3 linked regions of the Anaeromyxobacter diazotrophicus genome follow. The protein of the gene in region 1 binds, or shares a complex with, the protein of each later gene. Links are inferred from orthologs where the notes say so. Each region holds a gene or a part of one and is shown in the gene's direction. Other genes may lie near its edges. The genes, in order: secY, secA and secG.

The links.
Region 2: the proteins of secY (region 1) and secA are in contact, whole or in part, in a crystal structure (PDB 3DIN), measured with the Thermotoga maritima proteins. The link is inferred for Anaeromyxobacter diazotrophicus from one-to-one orthologs. Residues at the interface, in WP_004081795.1 of Thermotoga maritima: Glu108, Gly109, Glu110, Glu111, Ala236, Glu237, Arg238, Arg239, Ile240, Thr241, Ile242, Gln243, Tyr244, Ala245, Arg246, Arg247, Val248, Thr249, Gly250, Arg251, Arg252, Val253, Tyr254, Gly256, Ala257, Ser258, Thr259, Tyr260, Leu261, Pro262; in WP_004082002.1 of Thermotoga maritima: Glu261, Ala262, Arg263, Lys300, Ala301, Arg302, Thr303, Ile304, Ile305, Leu323, Tyr324, Asp325, Pro326, Val329, Ser330, Tyr333, Ile336, Lys340, Phe345, Val349, Glu363, Phe364, Tyr374, Ser375, Gly376, Gly377, Glu393, Ile395, Thr482, Ser483.
Region 3: secY (region 1) and secG share a complex: the UniProt entries of both Escherichia coli proteins name them as parts of the sec protein translocase complex. The link is inferred for Anaeromyxobacter diazotrophicus from one-to-one orthologs.

What each region holds. Positions count from the first base shown.
Region 1 is NZ_BJTG01000007.1:205,620-210,479, forward strand. What follows is about bases 1,491-4,300. They hold secY (preprotein translocase subunit SecY), read left to right. Parts: upstream 1,491-2,131; coding sequence 2,132-3,469; downstream 3,470-4,300. Other genes in these bases: rplO (50S ribosomal protein L15), read left to right, coding at 1,556-2,059; HWY08_RS15460 (adenylate kinase), read left to right, coding at 3,509-4,159; map (type I methionyl aminopeptidase), read left to right, coding at 4,203-4,300. Also shown: rplF (50S ribosomal protein L6), read left to right, coding at 1-313; rplR (50S ribosomal protein L18), read left to right, coding at 368-727; rpsE (30S ribosomal protein S5), read left to right, coding at 737-1,240; rpmD (50S ribosomal protein L30), read left to right, coding at 1,253-1,486; more of map, read left to right, coding at 4,301-4,860. UniProt on the Escherichia coli protein: The central subunit of the protein translocation channel SecYEG. Consists of two halves formed by TMs 1-5 and 6-10.
Region 2 is NZ_BJTG01000001.1:123,734-129,160, reverse strand. What follows is about bases 909-4,285. They hold secA (preprotein translocase subunit SecA), read left to right. Parts: upstream 909-1,247; coding sequence 1,248-4,085; downstream 4,086-4,285. Other genes in these bases: HWY08_RS00555 (DNA-3-methyladenine glycosylase family protein), read left to right, coding at 4,156-4,285; HWY08_RS00565 (M23 family metallopeptidase), read left to right, coding at 909-1,038. In the rest of the region: more of HWY08_RS00565, read left to right, coding at 124-908; more of HWY08_RS00555, read left to right, coding at 4,286-5,106; HWY08_RS00550 (acyl-CoA dehydrogenase FadE), read left to right, coding at 5,199-5,427. UniProt on the Escherichia coli protein: Required for protein export, interacts with the SecYEG preprotein conducting channel.
Region 3 is NZ_BJTG01000004.1:265,339-270,254, forward strand. The notes cover bases 1-2,866. They hold secG (preprotein translocase subunit SecG), read left to right. Parts: upstream 1-1,185; coding sequence 1,186-1,548; downstream 1,549-2,866. Other genes in these bases: HWY08_RS09785 (phosphoglycerate kinase), read left to right, coding at 1-419; tpiA (triose-phosphate isomerase), read left to right, coding at 422-1,189; HWY08_RS09805 (hypothetical protein), read left to right, coding at 1,807-2,013; fdxA (ferredoxin FdxA), read right to left, coding at 2,121-2,447. Also shown: HWY08_RS09815 (inositol-3-phosphate synthase), read right to left, coding at 3,232-4,554; HWY08_RS09820 (DsrE family protein), read left to right, coding at 4,736-4,916. UniProt on the Escherichia coli protein: Subunit of the protein translocation channel SecYEG. Overexpression of some hybrid proteins has been thought to jam the protein secretion apparatus resulting in cell death; while this may be true it also results in FtsH-mediated degradation of SecY.

The sequences.
Region 1 (4,860 bases):
CGGCGTCGTGAAGGGCTACGAGCGGGCGCTCGAGATCAACGGCGTCGGCTTCAAGGCGGAGCTGAAGGGGAAGGACATCAACTTCACCCTCGGCTTCTCGCACCCGGTCGTCTTCCGGCTCCCCGAGGGGGTGACGGCGGAGATCGACGCGAAGCAGACCCGCCTGGTCGTCCGCGGCGTGGACAAGCACCTGCTCGGCCTCACCGCCGCCAAGATCCGCGCGCTGCGCCCGCCCGAGCCGTACAAGGGCAAGGGCATCAAGTACGCGGAGGAGACCATCCGTCGCAAGGAAGGCAAGACCGGCGCGGCCTAGGCCGCCCCAGCTCATGCGCCGGCTGCTCCTGCGCCGGCGCACGGAGGAACCACCATGGCGAAGCACACCACCGCACGCGAGAAGCGCAAGGCCCGCATCCGGAAGAAGCTGAGCGGCACCACCGAGCGTCCGCGGCTCACCGTCTACAAGAGCCTGAAGCACATGTACGCGCAGATCGTCGACGACACGACCGGGGCGACCCTGGCCGCCGTCTCGACCGGCTCGAAGGCGCTCAAGGGCGAAGTGAAGGAGGACGACAAGACGGCCGCCGCCAAGAAGGTGGGGACCGCCATCGCGGAGGCTGCCAAGGCGAAGGGCATCCAGCGCGTCGTCTTCGATCGCAACGGCTTCGACTACCACGGCCGCATCGCGGCCGTCGCTCAGGCGGCCCGCGAGGCCGGCCTCGAGTTCTAGAGGATACGCATGCCTGCACCCATCAACGCGAACGATCTCGACCTGCAGGACAAGGTCGTCCACATCAACCGCGTCGCCAAGGTCGTGAAGGGCGGCCGCCGCTTCAGCTTCTCGGCCCTCATCGTGGTCGGCGACGGCCAGGGTCACGTCGGCGTCGGCCTCGGCAAGGCGAACGAGGTCCCCGAGGCGATCCGCAAGGGTGGGGAGCAGGCGAAGAAGCACCTGTTCAAGGTGCCGCTCGTCGGCACCACCATCCCGCACGAGGTGCTCGGCCACTTCGGCGCCGGCCGCGTGCTGCTCAAGCCGGCCGGGGAGGGCACCGGCGTCATCGCCGGCGGCTCCGTCCGCGCCGTGCTCGAGGCGGCCGGCATCCGCAACGTGCTCACCAAGTGCCAGGGCTCGCGGAACCCCCACAACGTCATCAAGGCGACCGTGGCCGGCCTCAAGCGGCTCCGCTCCGCCGACGACAACGCGCGCCTGCGCGGCAAGCAGCTGGCCGAGCTGCAGGGCTAGCCGGAGGAAGACATGTCCGCCATTCGCGTGAAGCTCGTCAGCGGTCTCGCGGGTTGCCCGGCTCCGCACCGCGTCGTGGTGCAGGGCCTGGGCCTCAAGAAGATGAACTCGACGAAGCTGCTGCCCGACACCCCGCAGACGCTGGGGATGATCGACAAGGTGCGGTACCTCGTCACCTGGGAGCGCGTCGACGCCGCGCCGCCCCTCGGGCGCAAGGCCCGCAAGCAGGCGGCCGCCAAGTCGTAGCGCCGCCGCGACCAGCCGCCGCAGGCGGGACAACGGTCGCCCATCTGGGTTAAAAGGGAGATTCCGACGATGTCACTCAGCCAGCTCAAGGCGCCCAAGGGCGCGAACCGCGAGCGCAAGCGGGTCGGCCGCGGCCAGGCCTCCGGCCTCGGCAAGACGGCCGGCCGCGGCGGCAAGGGCCAGAAGGCCCGCAGCGGCAACATGCACTTCGAGGGCTTCGAGGGCGGCCAGATGCCGCTCCAGCGGCGCCTGCCGAAGTTCGGCTTCACCAACGTCTTCCGCCGCGACTTCGACGAGGTCCAGGTGGCGAAGCTCGCGGCGCTGCCCGCGGGCTCGGTGGTGGACCAGGCGGCGCTCGCCCAGGCCGGCCTCATCCGCAAGAACGCCGAGGGCGTGGTGGTGCTCGGGCAGGGCGAGCTCACCGGCGCCTACACCGTGAAGGCCGACCGCGTCACGGCCGGCGCCCGCGCGGCCATCGAGAAGGCGGGCGGCAAGGTGGAGGTGCTCCCCAAGCCGCAGACGATGTACCAGAAGGCGAAGGCCGCCAAGGTCGCCGCCAAGAAGAAGGCGTAACCGCGGGCCACGGCCCGCCGTGGATGACGCAGGGCGGGGCGCGTCTCCGCCGGAACGTTGAGAGGCGTGCGCATGGTGACGAGCGGCATCGCGAACATGTTCCGCATCCCGGAGCTGCGCAAGCGGCTCCTCTTCACGCTCGGCATCCTCGCCGTCTACCGGCTCGGGATCTTCGTCACCACCCCCGGCGTGGACCGCGTCGCCATGCGGCGGGTGGTGGCGAGCTCGGGCGGCCTGCTCGGGCTCTTCAACCTCTTCTCCGGCGGCGCCCTCGAGCAGCTCTCGATCTTCGCGCTCGGGATCATGCCGTACATCTCGGCCTCCATCATCCTGCAGCTCCTCACCGTGGTCATCCCGGCGCTGGAGAAGATGCAGAAGGAGGGCGAGGTCGGCCGGCGCAAGATCACCCAGTACACGCGCTATGGCACCATCGTGCTGTCGGTGATCCAGGGCATCGGGATCGCCACCTACCTCGAGTCGCTGCGCGACAACACCGGGCTCATGGTGGTGCAGAACCCGGGCTGGGGCTTCCGCCTCCTCACCGTCATCTCGCTCGCCGCCGGCACCGCCTTCATCATGTGGATGGGCGAGCAGATCACCGAGCGCGGCGTGGGCAACGGCATCTCGCTCATCATCTTCGCCGGCATCGTGGCGCGCATCCCCGACGCCATCTACCAGACCTGGGCCGCCTACCGGACGCCGGGCGCCGGGCTGGACGAGTTCAAGGTCCTCGCGCTCCTCGCCCTGATGGTGGCGGTGGTGGCCGTCATCGTCTTCTTCGAGCGCGGCCAGCGCCGGATCCCGGTGCAGTACGCGAAGCGGGTGGTGGGGCGGAAGCTCTACGGCGGGCAGTCGACGCACCTGCCGCTCAAGGTGAACACCGCCGGCGTCATCCCGCCCATCTTCGCGAGCTCGGTGCTGCTCTTCCCGGCCACCCTCGCCTCGTGGTTCCCCTTCCTGTCGCGGCTCTCCGACCAGATGCGCCCGGGGAGCTGGATCTACAACACGTTCTACGTCGCCATGATCGTGTTCTTCGCCTACTTCTACACGGCGGTCACGTTCAACCCGGTCGACGTGGCGGACAACCTCAAGAAGTACGGCGGGTACATCCCGGGCATCCGCCCCGGCAAGACGACGGCCGACTACATCGACCACGTCCTCTCGCGCATCACCTTCGGCGGGGCCATCTACATCGCCGCGGTCTGCGTGCTGCCGACCCTGCTCATCAACCAGTTCGGCGTCCCGTTCTACTTCGGCGGGACGGCGCTCCTCATCGTGGTCGGCGTCGCGCTCGACACCGTGCAGCAGATCGAGGGGCACCTCATCACCCGGCACTACGAGGGCTTCACCGGCCCGCGCGGCCCGCGCATCCGCGGCCGCCGCGTCGGCAGCGCCACCGTCGGCGCCTGACGCCCGCGCGCCGGCCAGCGCCGGCGCCTGGAGACCTCCATGATCCTCATCCTCCTCGGTCCCCCCGGCGCGGGGAAGGGCACGCAGGCGAAGCTGCTCGCGCGCGAGTACGGCATCCCGCACATCTCGACCGGCGACATGTTCCGCGACCACAAGGCGCGGGGCACCGAGCTCGGCAAGAAGATCCAGGCCATCATGGACGCGGGCGGCCTCGTCACCGACGACGTGACGAACGCGCTCGTGAAGGACCGCCTGGGCCGCCCGGACGTCGGGCCCGGCTTCATCCTCGACGGCTATCCCCGCACCACCGCCCAGGCCGAGTACCTCGAGGCGCTGCTCCAGTCGATGGGGCGGCACATCGACCGCGTGCTCTCGTACGAGGTGGCGGAGGAGCTCGTCGTCGAGCGCATCAGCGGCCGGCGGAGCTGCCCGAAGTGCGGGGCGGTCTACCACGTGTCGGCGAACCCGCCGCGCGCGCCGGGCGTCTGCGACCGGGAGGGCGCCGCCCTCGTCCAGCGCGACGACGACCGCCCCGAGAACGTCAAGAAGCGGATGCAGGAGTACGCCGACAAGACCTGGCCGCTCAAGCGCTTCTACCAGGAGCGCGGCAAGGTGGCCGAGATCGAGGGCGTCGGCACGCCGGACGGCATCCTCGCCGCCACGAAGCTCGCGCTGGGCGCGGCGCGATGATCGGGCGGAGCCCCGCCGACGGCGGGGAGGCCGCCGCGCTGGCATGAGGGAGCACCTGGAGCTGAGGAGCGCTGCCGAGATCGCCCGCATCCGCGAGGCGAGCCTCGTCGTGCACGACGTGCTGGCCGAGGTGGCCGCGGCCGCCGTGCCGGGGGTGACCACCGGCGAGCTCGACCGGCTCGCCGCGCGGGCCACCGCGGCCCGGGGCGCGACGCCGGCCTTCCTCGGCTACCACGGCTACCCGGCCGTCATCTGCATTTCGGTGAACGACGAGGTGGTGCACGGCATCCCCTCCGACCGGCGGGCGCTGGTCGAGGGCGACGTGGTCGGGCTCGACTTCGGCGTCTCGCTCGGCGGCTGGTTCGGCGACGCGGCGCGCACCGTGCCGGTGGGCCGGGTCTCGCCGGCGGCGGCGCGCCTGCTCCAGGTGGGGGCGGAGGCGCTCAGGCGCGGGGTGGCGGCGGCGGTGCCGGACGCCCGGCTCGGGGACGTGGGGTTCGCGGTGCAGCAGTACGTGGAGGGGGAGGGCTGCTCGGTCGTGCGCGACTTCGTCGGGCACGGCATCGGCCGCAAGCTGCACGAGCCGCCGCAGGTCCCGAACTACGGCGCCCCCGGGACGGGGCTCAGGCTCCGGCCCGGCATGGTGCTCGCCATCGAGCCCATGGTGAACGCGGGCGGGTTCGAGGTGAGGACGCTGGACG
Region 2 (5,427 bases), on another replicon or contig:
AGGGGCAGTGTTACCGGTCATGGGTTGCCTGTAACGCGGTCGGGGGACAGACCGCGCTTCCCGGCCCGCACGTCCGCGCTTAGCTTTCGCCGGATGCGTGACGAGGCCCTAGACGGTGAGGGGATGCCGACGCCTCCGAAGGCTCAGCAGTACACCCTGATCGTCGTCAGCGATCACTCGCAGGCGGTGCGGAAGTTCCGCCTGCCGCGTCGCTGGCTGCGCCGCGGCGCCTACGCGGGGGGTGGCGTGGCCCTCGTCGGGCTCCTCACGCTCGGGCACTACTTCAGCCTGCTCGGCACCGGCACCGAGAACCGCATCCTGCGCGAGGAGAACGCGCAGCTGCGCTCACAGATCCTGCTCGTCCAGGAGAAGGTGGCCCACATCTCCGCCACCCTCGACCGCGTGGAGCGGTTCGACGCCAAGCTGCGCACCGCCGTCACGCAGCTCCAGGATCCGGAGCGGGGCCTCGCCATCGGGCCGGTCGGCAAGAGCGCGGAGACGCCCCTCGCCGGCGCCGCGCCCGCCGCGCACGAGAGCGTGGCGGCGCTCCCGGGCCGCCTCGCCTCGCTCGAGTCGGAGGCGACGCGCCAAGAGTCGTCCCTGCGCGAGCTGCAGGAGTACTTCGACGACCAGAAGTCGTTGCTCGCCTCGACGCCGTCCCTGTGGCCGGCCCGCGGCTGGGTGACCTCCGACTTCGGCGTGCGGGTCGATCCCTACACCGCCGAGCGGATGATGCACCGCGGGCTCGACATCGCCACCGCGACCGGTCAGCCGGTCTACTCCCCCTCGGACGGGACGGTCGTCTTCGCGGGGACCGAGGGCGGCTACGGCAAGGTGCTCGTCATCGACCACGGCTACGGCGTGAAGACCCGCTACGGCCACCTCTCCGAGATCTTCGCCAAGCTGGGCGAGCGCGTGAAGCGCGGCGCCCGGGTCGCGGCGGTCGGGAACACCGGCCGCTCGACCGGTCCGCACCTCCACTACGAGGTGCGCGTGAACGGGATCCCGGAGAATCCGCGGAAGTTCATCCTCGAGTAGGGGGCTGCGCGGGCCCTGCGGCGCGCGGCGCGCGCCCGCCATTTGCTTTGGGCTGGCCCTGCGTTACCTAAGAAGGTAGCTTCGGCCCGCCTGTCGCCTGGGGGCTGGGCAGCCAGCCGAATCGGCCCTCGTCACGGGCGCTTGCGCCGTCTACCGCGGCGTGGGGCGCTCGCGTCGTTTCGAGGCGGACCGCTCATTAAGGAAGCCGGATGCTGAACTACGTCCTCAAGAAGATCGTCGGCACGAAGAACGAGCGCGAGCTGCGCCGGATCACCCCGCTCGTCGCCCAGGTGGCGGCGCTCGAGCCGAAGATGAAGGCGCTCGCCGACGACGACTTCCCGCGCCTCACCGCGCGCTGGAAGGAGGAGGTCCAGCAGAAGGGCCGCCCGCTCGAGGAGCTCATGCCCGAGGTGTTCGCCGCCGTCCGCGAGGCGGGCGTGCGCGCGCTCGGGATGCGGCACTTCGACGTCCAGCTCATCGGCGGCGCCGTGCTGCACCACGGGAAGATCGCCGAGATGAAGACCGGCGAGGGCAAGACCCTGGTCGCGACGCTCCCCTGCGCGCTCAACGCGCTCGCCGGCCGCGGCGTCCACGTCGTCACCGTGAACGACTACCTGGCCCGCCGCGACGCCGAGTGGATGGGGCGGCTGTACCGGTTCCTCGGCCTCTCCACCGGCGTCATCGTGCACGGGCTCACCGACCAGGAGCGTCAGCGCGAGTACGGCTGCGACATCACCTACGGCCAGAACAACGAGTTCGGCTTCGACTACCTGCGCGACAACATGAAGTTCCGGCTGCAGGACTACGTGCAGCGGGAGCTCCACTACGCCATCGTCGACGAGGTCGACTCCATCCTCATCGACGAGGCGCGCACGCCGCTCATCATCAGCGGCCCCTCCGACGAGGCCACCGACAAGTACTACGTGGTGAACCAGGTCATCCCCTCGATGATCAAGGACCAGGACTTCACCGTCGATGAGAAGACGCGCACGGTGGTGATGACCGACTCCGGCATCGGGAAGATGGAGAAGAAGCTCGGCGTCGGGAACCTGTACGACCCCGACCAGATCGAGCTCCTGCACCACGTCGAGCAGGCGCTCCGGGCGCACCACCTCTACCGCAACGAGGTGGACTACGTGGTGAAGGAGGGCGAGGTCGTCATCGTCGACGAGTTCACCGGCCGCATCATGCCGGGCCGGCGCTGGTCGGACGGCCTCCACCAGGCCATCGAGGCGAAGGAGGGCGTCAAGATCGAGAACGAGAACCAGACGCTCGCCACCATCTCCTTCCAGAACTACTTCCGCATGTACTCGAAGCTGGCCGGCATGACCGGCACGGCCGACACCGAGGCGGCGGAGTTCGCCGACATCTACAAGCTCGACGTGGTGGTCATCCCCACCAACCGCAAGAACGTCCGCAAGGACTCCGAGGACGTCGTCTACAAGACCGAGCGCGAGAAGTTCGGCGCGCTGTGCACCGAGATCGAGGAGCGGAGCAAGAAGGGGCAGCCGATCCTGGTCGGCACCGTCTCGGTGGCGAAGAGCGAGGTGGTCTCGTCGCTGCTCAAGAAGCGCGGCGTGCCGCACAACGTCCTCAACGCGAAGCACCACCAGCGCGAGGCCGAGATCGTCGCCCAGGCCGGCCGCAAGGGGGCGGTCACCATCTCCACCAACATGGCCGGCCGCGGCACCGACATCCTGCTCGGCGGCAACCCGGAGATGATGGCGAAGCACGAGCTGGGCCCCGCCCCCGACGCGCCCATGGAGGGCGAGGAGGAGGCCGCGTTCCAGGAGCGCCGCGCCGACTGGGAGAAGCGCCTCGCCGAGCTGACGGCGCGCCTCAAGGAGCAGACCGCGAAGGAGCACGAGGAGGTGACCGCGGCGGGGGGCCTCCACATCGTCGGCACCGAGCGCCACGAGTCCCGCCGCATCGACAACCAGCTGCGCGGCCGCGGCGGCCGGCAGGGCGACCCCGGCTCGTCCATCTTCTACCTGTCCCTCGAGGACGACCTGATGCGCATCTTCGGGTCGGACCGCATCTCCCGCATGATGGAGACGCTGGGGATGAAGGAGGGCGAGCAGATCGAGCACCGCTGGCTCACCAAGGCCATCGAGAACGCCCAGAAGAAGGTCGAGGCCCACAACTTCGACATCCGCAAGAACCTGCTCGAGTACGACGACGTGATGAACCAGCAGCGCAAGTCGGTCTACCGGCTGCGCCGAATGGTGCTCGGGTTCGGCGCGGGCGTGCCGGTGGTGGAGTTCGACGAGGACCCGAAGACCCGCAAGAAGACCCGCCGCGAGCAGGTGTGGAGCTGGGACGACGAGCGCGAGCACGTGCTCGACCTCATCGAGGACCTCGTCGTGGACATGGTGGCGAACACCTGCCCCGAGGGCACGTCGCCCGCGAAGTGGGACCTCGACGCGCTGTCCGCGCTGGTGAAGGACCAGTTCGGCCTTGAGGTGAAGTTCACCGGGCCGGCCTCCGGCCGCGGCGGCGAGGCGCGCGCGGCCATCGAGGAGCAGGTCTACAACGTGGTCGAGAAGGCCTACCGGGCGAAGGAGGAGCAGCTCGGGAAGGACCAGGACGGCGTGCCGGTGCTGCGCCGCTGGGAGCAGTACATCTACCTCCAGTCGATCGACCAGCTGTGGAAGGACCACCTGCTCGCGATGGATCACCTGCGGCAGGGGATCGGGCTCCGCGGCTACGGCCAGAAGGACCCGAAGCAGGAGTACAAGAAGGAAGGCTACGAGATGTTCGTCCAGATGACCTGGCGCGTGAAGAGCGCGGTCATCGGCAACATCCTGCGCCTGCAGCTCGTCCGGCAGGAGACGGCCGAGGAGATCGAGGCGAAGCGCCTCGCCCTGGCGCGCCGCCAGCGCGTCACCGAGAGCCACGGGGCCGAGGCGGACGGCGAGGCGCGCAAGCCGGTCAAGCAGGAGACGGTGGTCCGCACGCAGCCCAAGGTGGGCCGGAACGACCCCTGCCCCTGCGGCTCGGGCAAGAAGTACAAGAAGTGCCACGGGGCGACTGAGGCAACCGCCTGACGGCGGCGGGGCGCAGGGCCCCCCCGACAACGACCGGTAGGGCGGGGGCTCGTCCCCCGCCGCCAGCGCCGTGGACACCCCCTCCCCCTTCGACCTCGACCTCACCGTCCGCAGCCACGGGTTCTACGACCTCGCGCCCTGGCGCTACGACGCCGGGCGGAAGGTGCTCGCGCGCCCGCTCCGGCTCGCGCCGGGCCGGGTGGTGGACGTCGAGGTGGCGCCGCGGGACGGCGCGGGCGGCGGGCTCGCGCTCCGCGTCCGGGCGGAGGGCCGGCTCTCGGCGGCCGAGTCCGCGGAGGCGCGGCGGCAGGTGCGCGTCTGCCTCGGGCTCGACGAGGACCTCGCCCCCTTCTACGCCAGGATCCGCGAGCTCGAGGCGGGCAGGGGACGAGCCCCCGCCCTACGGCGTGCACGCTCCTCGTTGCCTGCCCTCGCCTGGGCTGCGGAGCGCGGGGCTGGGCGCCTGCTGCGCTCGCCGACGGTCTTCGAGGACGCGGTGAAGACGCTCTGCACGACCAACTGCTCCTGGGCGCTCACCCGCGTCATGACCGCGAACCTGGTGGAGCGGCTCGGGGAGCCGGGCCCCGGCGGCGCGCGCGCGTTCCCGTCGCCCCAGGCGATGGCGGCCGCGCCGGAGCGCTTCTACCGCGACGCCGTCCGGGCCGGTTACCGCGCCGGCGCCCTCCGCGAGCTGGCGCGCCGGGTGGCGAGCGGGGAGCTCGACGTGGAGGCCTGGCGCGATCCGGCGCGCGCCACCGGGGCGCTGGCGGAGGAGATCGCCGGGCTCGCGGGCTACGGCCCCTACGCCACCGAGCACCTGCTCCGGCTCCTCGGGCGCCACGACCACCTGGCGCTCGACTCCTGGACCCGTGCGAAGCTCATGCGGCTGCGCGGGCGCCGCCGGGTCCCCACCGACCGCGCCCTGCGCGCCTGGTACGCTCCGTACGGGCGCTTCGCCGGCCTCGCCATGTGGCTCGAGGTCACCGCCGACTGGCACGGGCCGGCGTCCAGCTGGCCCTGAGGGGGCCTCGCGGCGGTTCGGTTGACGCGGCGCAGCGGCGTCGACATGTTCGAGTGCGGCTGTTGACCCGAGAATCAACGGAGCCTTCGCCCATGTCGAACCCAGCGCAGATCCTCGATGTTTCCGCCCTCCCGCCCGGCGGCGGGTTCCTGCTCGCCCCGGTCGGCCAGGAGCGCATCCGGACCCCCGACGACTTCACCGAGGACCAGCGCGCCTTCTTCCGGACCGCGGAGCAGTTCGCGGAGGAGCGGGTGCTCGCGAACGCCGCCCGCATCGAGAAGAAGGACTATCCGTTCGTGCGGCAGCTCCTGCGCGAGGCGG
Region 3 (4,916 bases), on another replicon or contig:
AGGCGCGCGGGGTGGACTTCATGCTGCCGGTGGACCACGTCTGCGGCGCCGAGGCCACCGCGACCGCGAAGCGCGAGGTGGTGAACGACCGGGCCATCCCGGACGGCCTCATCGGCCTCGACATCGGCCCGAAGACGCTCGACCGGTACCGGCAGCGCGTGCTCTCCGCCAAGACCGTCTTCTGGAACGGCCCCATGGGCCTCTTCGAGCAGAAGCCGTGGGCGGAGGGCACGTTCGGCGTCGCCCGCGCCATGGCCGAGTCGCCGGCGGTGACGGTGGTGGGCGGCGGCGACAGCGCGGCGGCGGTCGAGGAGGCCGGGCTGGTCCCGAAGATGAAGCACGTCTCCACCGGCGGCGGCGCCAGCCTCGAGTTCGTCGAGGGGCGCGTCCTCCCCGGCATCCAGGTGCTGGAGAGCTAGCGATGGCGACGCCCCGGCAGAAGTTCGTCTGCGGCAACTGGAAGATGTTCAAGACGACCGGCGAGGCGCGCGAGCTCGTGCGCGCCCTCGCGCCGCTCCTCCAGGGCGCGGCCGGGAAGGTCCAGGTGGCGGTGGCGCCCCCGTTCACCGCGCTCGCCGCGGCCGCGGAGGCGCTGCGCGGGACGCCGGTGGAGCTGGCGGCCCAGAACTGCCACTTCGAGCCGCAGGGCGCCTTCACCGGGGAGGTCTCCGTGCCGATGCTGGCCGACCTCGGGGTGAAGCACTGCATCGTCGGGCACAGCGAGCGCCGGCAGCTCTTCGGCGAGACCGACGAGGGGGTGCGCAAGAAGGCGGCCGCGCTGCTCCGGGCCGGGCTCCTCCCCATCGTCTGCGTCGGCGAGACCTTGCAGGAGCGCGAGGCGGGCCGGACGCTCGAGGTCGTGTCGCGCCAGGTGCGCGGCGCGCTCGAGGGGCTGGCGGCGGCCGACGTGGCGCGGCTCACGCTCGCCTACGAGCCGGTGTGGGCCATCGGCACCGGCAAGACCGCCACCACCGCCCAGGCGCAGGAGGTCCACGCCGCGGCGCGTCAGCTCCTCCGCCAGCTCTTCGGCGCGGCGGCGGAGGAAGTTCGCATCCAGTACGGCGGTTCCGTCAAGCCGGACAACGCCGCCGAGCTCATGGCGCAGCCCGACGTCGACGGCGCGCTCGTCGGGGGCGCGAGCCTCAAGGCGCCCGATTTCTCGAACATCGTGAAAGGTGCACTCCGTTGATCACCCTCGTCACCGTCGTCCACGTCATCGTCTGCGTCGTCCTCATCCTCGTGATCTTGCTGCAGGCCGGGAAGGGCGGCGGCATGGGCGCGGCCTTCGGTGGCGGCTCGCAGACGGTCTTCGGCGGCCGCGGCGCGCAGACCTTCCTCGGCAAGGTGACGAGCGCCTGCGCGGCGATCTTCATGATCACCTCGCTCACGCTCGCCTACCACGCCTCCCACACCAGCTCGGTCGTGAAGCCCGACTTCGCCGCCCCGGCGCGGCCGGCCGGCCCGACCGGCGAGACGAACGTCCCGGCGCCTCCGCCGCTCGGCCAGACGAGCGCTCCGCAGAGCCCGGCGCCCGCGCCCGCGAAGTAGGCGGGGGCTCGTCCCCCGCCGCAGCGCCTCCAAAAGAAAAGGGACCCGTCGCCGGGTCCCTTTTTCGTTGCTGCTTCTCGAGTGCCCAGGGCGAGATTCGAACTCGCACGCCTTACGGCGCCACCCCCTCAAGATGGTGTGTCTACCAGTTCCACCACCTGGGCGTTTCGGCGGGGCTTATCTAGCAAACGGCCGTCTGGGGCGCAAGGAGGCGTTGCGCGTGCTTGCCACTTCTCCGGCGTGCGTTACCCATCTCACATGAACACGGAGCTTCAGGAGGAGACGACGACTCGCGATCTGGACCTGCCGGGCGCCTGCGTGGGCTGCGGCGGACCCCTCGCCGCCCGCTTCAGCCCGGGGCGCGCACATGGTGTGTGCTTCACCTGCCACCTCGTCAGCGAGCTGGGCCTGGCCCGCTCCGCCGAGGGCGTGCAGCTCATCCAGCTGCCCCGCGCAGCCGCCTAGGCGGCCGCGGGCGGCGCCGGGGGCCCCGAGGCCCTCCAGCGGGCCCGGGAGGTCTCCAGAGGCCTTCCCGCGGCCCCGCCGAGGCGCCGCCGGACGCCGGGGACCCGCTACCCGCCCTCGAGCATGTCCCGCGTCTTCTCCTTGTCCTTCCACTCGTCCGCGGTGGGGAGCGGGTCCTTCTTCTCCGTGATGTTGGGCCAGGTCTTGGAGAGCGAGGCGTTGAGGGCGACGTACTCCGTCCAGCGCTCGGGGAGGCTCTCCTCGGGGAAGATGGCCTTGGTCGGGCAGGCCGGCTCGCAGGCGCCGCAGTCGATGCACTCGTCGGGGTGGATGACGAGGAAGTTGGGCCCCTCGTAGAAGCAGTCGACGGGGCAGACCTCGACACAGTCCGTGTACTTGCACTTGATGCAGGGCGCCGCGACGACGTAGGGCATGAGGGAACGCTCCTTTCGCGCATGGATAATGGCCGCGCCGGGCTGCGCAAGCGTGACTCCGGGCAGACCCCTTCGGCTCGGCGGTTCGCCCGGCCCGCGCGCGCCGGGGCACGACGCGGTACGTGGCGATACGCGCCGGCGTGTCCGAGGGGGGGCGCGAAGCGGCGCACGGCTCCGGCCGCGTGGTCCTCGCGCCGCGCGTGTAGCTCGGGGCCACGCCGCGCGACGCGTGACCCGGGACGGCCGGCGAAAAACTCGCTCGCGCGGTGGCGGGTGCACGAACTGAACGCCGCGCTCGCTCAGACAGTTTCGCCGGCCGACACGGCACACAGGGCGCGGCGTGGCGGCCACGGGCCACGTGGGCGGCGCTGCGGAGGCGGCCTTCGCCGCGCGCCGCTTCGCGCCCCACCGCGCGGCGTGTTCGCGCTCGCCGCCAGCCCGCTCGCGGAGCGACGCCGGGAGGCGGCGGGGTGGCCCTCCGCCGGAGCGCAGGCCGACCTGCGGAAGAGCACGCTCGGTGAACAGGCGCTGCACCGCCGGTGCCGCGCCGCGCGCGTTTTTCCCGCGCCTCCGCGGCGCGGCACGTTGCGGTGCAAGCCGCCGAGCGTTTCTGAACCGGCGGCCGTAGCAATCCGGCAGGTCGTCGCCGAGCACCGCCGGAGGGCCACCCCGCCGCCGACCCCCGGCAACCCCGCGAAGGAGTACCCCGCGGGCGTCCGAAAGAGCACCGCCGCCGGCCCCAGGGAGGCCGGCGGCGGGAGTACCACCTCAGGGATCGCGGACCTCAGTCCTCGTAGTAGTCGAGCCCGAGGTGCGTCACGAGCTCCTCGCCGGCCAGGTGGCGGAGCGTGTTCTTGAGCTTCGTCTGCTGGATGAAGAGGTCGTGCTCCGGGTAGAGCCCCTCGGCGTGCTGCGGGCTCTTGAAGAAGAACGACATCCACTCCTGGATGCCCTTCATCCCCGAGCGCGCCGCCAGGTCGATGAAGAGGGCGATGTCGAGCGCCACCGGCGCCGCGAGGATGGAGTCGCGGCACTGGAAGTTGACCTTGATCTGCATCGGGTAGCCGAGCCACCCCTTGATGTCGATCGCGTCCCAGCCTTCCTTGTTGTCGCGCCGCGGCGGGTAGTAGTGGATGGTGACCTTGTGGTCGAAGTGGCCGTAGAGCTCCGGGTAGAGCTTCGGCTGCAGGATGTGCTCGAGGACCGAGAGCTTCGAGACCTCCTTGGTCTTGAAGCTGCCCGGGTCGTCCAGCACCTCGCCGTCGCGGTTGCCGAGGATGTTGGTCGAGAACCAGCCCTCGAGGCCGAGCATGCGCGCCTTCAGCATGGGCGCGATGGTCGTCTTCATGAGCGTCTGGCCGGTCTTGAAGTCCTTGCCCATCACCGGCACGCCCTGCTCCTTCGCGAGCTGCAGGAGGGCCGGGGTGTCGATGGTGAGGTTCGGGGCGCCGTTCGCGAACGGCACGCCCTCCTTCAGCGCCGCCCAGGCGTAGATCATCGAGGGCGCGATGGCCGGGTCGTTGTCCTGGAGGCCCTTCTCGAAGCTCGCCAGGTCGCCGTGGACGGCCGAGGGCTCGATGTAGACCTCGGTCGAGGCGCACCACAGCATGACCGCGCGGTCGCAGCCGTTGTCCTTCATGAAGCGGCGGATGTCGGCGCGCAGCTGCTCGCCGAGCTCGCGCTTGGTGGGCGCCTTCTTCACGTGCGTGCCGTGGAGCCGCTTCACGTACTCGGGCGCGAAGACCGCCTCCATGGGCTTGATGGCCTGGAGCGGCTCCTTGAGCTGATCGAGCAGGTCCTGCTCGAGGACCTGCGCGTGCGTGGCCGAGGCGTAGGCGTCGTCCGGGAAGACGTCCCAGCCGCCGAAGCGGATGTCCTCCAGCGCGGCGATGGGCACCAGCTCCTTGATGAGCGGCGAGCGGTTCTCGTTCCGCTTGCCGAGCCGGATGCGGCCCATCTGCGTGACGGAGCCGATGGGCTCGGCGAGGCCGCGCTTCACCGCCTCGACGCCGGCGAAGAGGGTGGTGGCGACCGCGCCCATCCCCGGCGTGAGCAGCGCGAGGCGTCCCTTGGCGGGGGCGATGGTGGGCTTGTTCGTGGGCTTCACGTGTGTGTTCTCCTCGCGCGCTGTGGCGCAGACATGCGCGGCGGCCTCACCCGCGATCCGGCCTGCAGAGCGAGGGGACCGATGCGACGGGTGGGGTTCCGGCGCGCGCCGGCTCGGCAGGGTACACTTCCTCGACCATGGGATCCAAGCATCGAACGGGTGGCGGGATGGCGCAGGCGGCATGAGAGCGCTCGTCCTCTTCCTCCGGGCGCCGGAATGGGAGGCGCGGCACCACGCGATCTCGCTCGCCATCACGGCCGCGGCGCTGGGCGACGAGGTGCACCTGGCGCTCTTTGGGGGGGCCCTCTCGGCCTTCGCCCGGGGCCAGTTCGGCGACGGCGCCCCCGAGGCCGCGCGGGCCG